Regions from separate parts of the Streptomyces sp. 184 genome, predicted to be linked through region 1. Evidence: riboswitches for the same ligand, from Rfam matches in the RefSeq annotation. Region 1 holds a riboswitch; the other holds the start of a gene.
What was found. Region 1 has a riboswitch for S-adenosylmethionine ahead of thrC (threonine synthase). Riboswitches for the same ligand answer to the same signal wherever they lie in the genome.
Positions count from the first base shown of each region.

Region 2: it holds a riboswitch for S-adenosylmethionine, as region 1 does, so the genes downstream of both, QBL21_RS24680 (aminotransferase class V-fold PLP-dependent enzyme) here and thrC (threonine synthase) in region 1, are expected to answer to the same signal.

Region 1 covers NZ_CP123230.1:7,462,847-7,465,232, forward strand. Annotated here, with positions in the region: gene QBL21_RS31730 (MoaD/ThiS family protein) at 1-140, opposite strand, end outside; gene thrC (threonine synthase) at 137-1,441, opposite strand; SAM riboswitch class I at 1,459-1,598, opposite strand; gene QBL21_RS31740 (glucosyl-3-phosphoglycerate synthase) at 1,780-2,386, shown strand, end outside.
Region 2 covers NZ_CP123230.1:5,810,282-5,812,667, reverse strand. Annotated here, with positions in the region: gene trpD (anthranilate phosphoribosyltransferase) at 1-975, shown strand, start outside; SAM riboswitch class IV at 1,106-1,223, shown strand; gene QBL21_RS24680 (aminotransferase class V-fold PLP-dependent enzyme) at 1,409-2,386, shown strand, end outside.

The sequences.
Region 1 (2,386 bases):
AGCACCCGGCCGGCGATTCCGCGGTGGTTCTTCTCCAGGTCTTCGATCACCTCCGCCAGGGTCGCGCCCTCGGCGCTCACCTCTGCCCGCCCGTCGGTATACGTACGGAGGATGGTCGGAATTCGGACGTTCACGCTCATGATGCGAGGCCGGCCTCTCGGAAGGAGTCGAGTGTGGGACGAATGATCGCGCTCGGCCCCGTGGTGGGGGCGACCGCGTCGAGGGTCTTCAGACCGTCGCCGGTGTTGATCGCGACGGTGGTCTCGGCCGGGTCGATCCGGCCGTCCGCGACGAGCTTCGCCAGCACGCCGAAGGTCACGCCGCCCGCCGTCTCCGCGAAGACGCCCTCGGTGCGGGCCAGCAGCTTGACCGCGTCCACGACCTCGGCGTCCGTGACGTCCTCCACCGCACCGCCGGTGCGGCGGGCGATGTCCAGCACGTACGGTCCGTCGGCCGGGTTGCCGATGGCGAGGGACTTGGCGATGGTGTCGGGCCGGACCGGGCGTACCACGTCGTGGCCGTCCTTGAAGGCCCGCGAGACCGGCGAGCAGCCCGCCGCCTGGGCGCCGAAGATCTTGTACGGGCGCTCCTCGACCAGGCCCGTCGCGATCAGCTCCTTCAGCGCCTTGTCGATCTTCGTGAGCTGGGAGCCGGACGCCACCGGGATGACGATGTTGTCCGGGAGCCGCCAGCCGAGCTGCTCGCAGATCTCGTACGCGAGGGTCTTGGAGCCCTCCGCGTAGTACGGGCGCAGGTTGACGTTCGTGAAGCCCCAGCCCTCGCCGATCGGATCGCCGATCAGCTCGGAGCAGAAACGGTTCACGTCGTCGTACGTGCCCTCGATGCCGACGACGTCGCCGCCGTACACCGAGGCCATGACGACCTTCGCGTGCTCCAGGTCGTACGGGATGAACACGCACGACCGCAGCCCGGCCCGCGCGGCGGCGGCGCCGACGGCGCCGGCCAGGTTGCCGGTGGACGAGCAGGACAGCGTGGTGAAGCCGAAGGCGCGGGCCGCCTCGACGGCGATGGCCACCACCCGGTCCTTGAACGAGTGCGTGGGGTTGCCGGAGTCGTCCTTCACGTGCAGCTCACCGGTCACGCCCAGCTCGGCGGCGAGCCGGTCGGCGCGGTGCAGCCGGGTGAAGCCGGGGTTCAGATTGGGCTTGGACGCCACGTCGGCGGGGACGGGCAGCAGCGGCGCGTACCGCCAGATGCTCCGCGGTCCCGCCTCGATGCGCTCCCGCAGCCGGGCCGCGGACCCGGCGTCGCCGCCGGGCAGCTCGTACGCCGCCTCCAGCGGCCCGAAACAGGACTGGCACGCGAACACCGGCCCCAGCGGCACCCGCTCCCCGCACTCCCGGCACGACAGCGCGACGGCGGGACCCAGGTCGGGGGCGCCGTCTACGACGGCCGGGGTGGGAGCTGTGTCTACAGCCATACTGGCGAGGCCCTCTCTCCTCATCTTCCCCGCGACGCGTCTCGCCGCAGGACGGAATTGGCACCATCACCGTCCGGGGCCTCGCAGCGTCGCGAGTACCGGACGGAGGGTTGCCGGGGCTTCTACGGGCCGTTCCCTCTGCCCCTCTGGATGAGCTCTGTATGGCGCCGGCCCGGCGGGGCCGTCCGACGCATTTATGCGACGCGCGGACCCCGACATAGGGACGTCACGCACGTTGTTCAAGACTGTAACCGACGACCAGGACAGTTGTGAGGGCCGTCCGGCACGCGAGACGGCTCTCACACCTCACAGGACCACCGGCAAGGGGAGGCCCGCAGGTGCTCGATGACGTGGAGCAGTGGCTGAAGACGCGGTCCTGGTCCGCGCCGGACCGGCCGCGCGCCCGGCTCCTGGCGGCCAAGCGGGCGCTGGGGGCGCGGGGGACGGTCAGCGTGGTGCTGCCGGCGCTCGACGAGGAGGCGACGGTCGGGGCGATCGTCGCGGCGATCCGGGCGGAGCTGATGGCTCCGGGCGGCCCGGAAGGCGACCGGCTCGTGGACGAGCTGGTCGTGATGGACTCCGGCTCCACGGACCGTACGGCGGAGGTCGCCGCCGCGGCCGGCGCGCGGGTGGTGCACCGCGACGAGGTGCTGCCGCGGATGCCGGCGGTGGCGGGCAAGGGCGAGGTGCTGTGGCGGTCGCTGCTGGTGACGCGCGGCGAGATCGTGTGCTTCGTGGACGCGGACCTGCGGGACTTCGACACGGCGTTCGTGAGCGGGATCGTGGGTCCGCTGCTGACGGAGCCGGACGTGGAGTTCGTGAAGGCGGTGTACGACAGACCCCTCGGTACGGGGGGCGGTGCGAAGGGTGCGGAGTTCGGTGCGGGCGGTGCGGTCGGTTCGGCGGTCGGTGCGGCGGCGGGTACGGCGGGCGGTGCGGGTCGCG
Region 2 (2,386 bases), 1.7 Mb from region 1:
GCCGAGGACACCGCCTGGGCCATGGACCAGATCATGTCGGGCGCCGCGAGCAACGCGCAGATCGCCGGGTTCGCGGTCGCGCTGCGCGCCAAGGGCGAGACGGTCGCGGAGATCTCCGGCCTGGTGCGCACGATGTACGAGCACGCCAACACCATCGACGTCCCCGGCCCGACCGTGGACGTCGTCGGCACCGGCGGCGACCGGGCCCGTACCGTCAACATCTCCACCATGTCCGCAATCGTCGTCGCCGGGACCGGCGCGAAGGTCGTCAAACACGGCAACCGGGCCGCGTCCTCCGCCTCCGGCGCCTCCGACGTGCTGGAGAAGCTGGGGGTCAACCTCGACCTCACGCCCGAGCGGGTCGCCGAGGTCGCCGAGCAGGCGGGCATCACCTTCTGCTTCGCGGTGAAGTTCCACCCCGCGATGCGGCACGTCGCGCAGACCCGCAAGGAACTGGGCGTCATCACCCCGTTCAACTTCCTCGGCCCGCTCACCAACCCGGCCCGGGTCGGGGCGCAGGCCACCGGCGTCGCGGACGCCCGGATGGCACCGATCATGGCCGGTGTGCTGGCCGAGCGCGGCGCTTCGGCGCTCGTCTTCCGCGGCGACGACGGGCTGGACGAGCTGACGACCACCGCCACCTCGCAGGTGTGGACCGTGCGCGACGGCGCGGTGCGGCAGGAGAGCTTCGACCCGCGGGACGTCGGCATCGACCTGGTGCCGGTGGAGGCGCTGCGGGGCGCGGACGCCTCGTACAACGCCGACGTGGCCCGGCGGCTGCTGGCCGGCGAGACCGGCCCGGTGCGCGACGCGGTGCTGCTGAACGCGGCGGCGGCGCTCACGGCCCTGGACCCCGGCGCGGACGGCCCGCTGCCGGAGCGGATCGCGGCGGGCATCGTACGGGCCGCCGAGTCCATCGACTCGGGGTCGGCGCTGCGGGTGCTGGAGCGCTGGGTGGCGGCCAGCAACGGCTGAGGAGGGTCCGCGACTTCCCGCGCGGGGGCGCCCTCGCGCGAGGGCTGTTCGCCGCCGATTTCCGGAGAGTTGCGGACAGCCCGGGCAACCGGGTTGCGCCGCGGCTCTCCGGTGCGCATACTCCTGACCAGGTCACGAGCGACAGCGATCAAGGCCCCGGCCCGCTGTCCGGCAACCCTCCGTCCGTGGCGGGGTGCCCCGGGTGATGACCGGGCCGCAGGCAGCGAGGTCTGCGGCAAGCGCGGACCCCTCGCGAATCCAGGGGTCCTGGTCGGCCGAGGGAGTACCGCCGTGAGCAAGCGAATGCGCTAGGGGCCTTTCCGCCCCGCCGCCGCTGCGCGCGTCCCCGCCATCCGAGCGTCGCGCGCGTCCTCTTCCGGGCCGTACGGGCCCGTCACCCCGCATCTCCGCGCCTGCTCACGGGAGTTTTTGCATGTCTGCGTCCACGCTCACCCCCGCCTGTCTGCCCGTCCTCGGCCGCGAGGTCCGCGCCCCGCTCGTCACCGGCGGCGACGTCGAGTACGCCGCCCTGGACTACGCGGCCAGCGCCCCCGCGCTCCAGCGCGTCTGGGACGACGTCGCCGCCTACGCGCCGTACTACGGCAGCGTGCACCGCGGCGCCGGCTACCTCTCGCAACTGTCCACCGAGCTGTTCGAGTCCAGCCGGGCCACGGTCGCCGACTTCCTCGGCTGCCGCCCCGACGACCAGGTCGTCTTCACCCGCTCCACCACCGACTCGCTCAACCTGCTGGCCTCGGCGCTGCCGCCGGGCACCGAGGTCTACGTCTTCGAGACCGAGCACCACGCCGCGCTGCTGCCCTGGCAGCACGACGGGTCCGCGGCCGGCCGGGTCACCGTGCTCGCCGCGCCCGCCGGCCCCGGGCAGGCCGTGGCGGCGCTGGACTCCGCGCTCGCCGCGCGGGTCGGCGACGGTCCCGCGCTGGTCTGCGTCACCGGCGCCTCGAACGTCACCGGCGAGCTGTGGCCCGTACGGGAGCTGACCGCGGCGGCGCACCGGCACGGGGCGCGCCTCGTCCTGGACGCGGCGCAGCTCGCGCCGCACCACCCGGTGGACGTGGCGGACCTGGACGTGGACTGGGTGGCCTTCTCCGGGCACAAGCTGTACGCGCCCTTCGGGGCCGGCGTGCTCGCGGGCCGGGCGGACTGGCTCCGGGCGGCGCCGCCGTACCTCGCGGGCGGGGGCGCCAGCCGGCGCGTGCTGCGCGCGGAGGGCGGGGGAGTGGACGTCGAGTGGCAGACGACGGCGGCGCGGCACGAGGCGGGGTCGCCGAACGTCATCGGCGCGTACGCGATCGCGTCGGCGTGCAAGGCGCTGACGGAGGCCGGGTTCGACGCGCTGGTGGCGCGCGAGCGGGCGCTGGTGGCGCGGGTGCTGGCGGGCCTGGCGGAG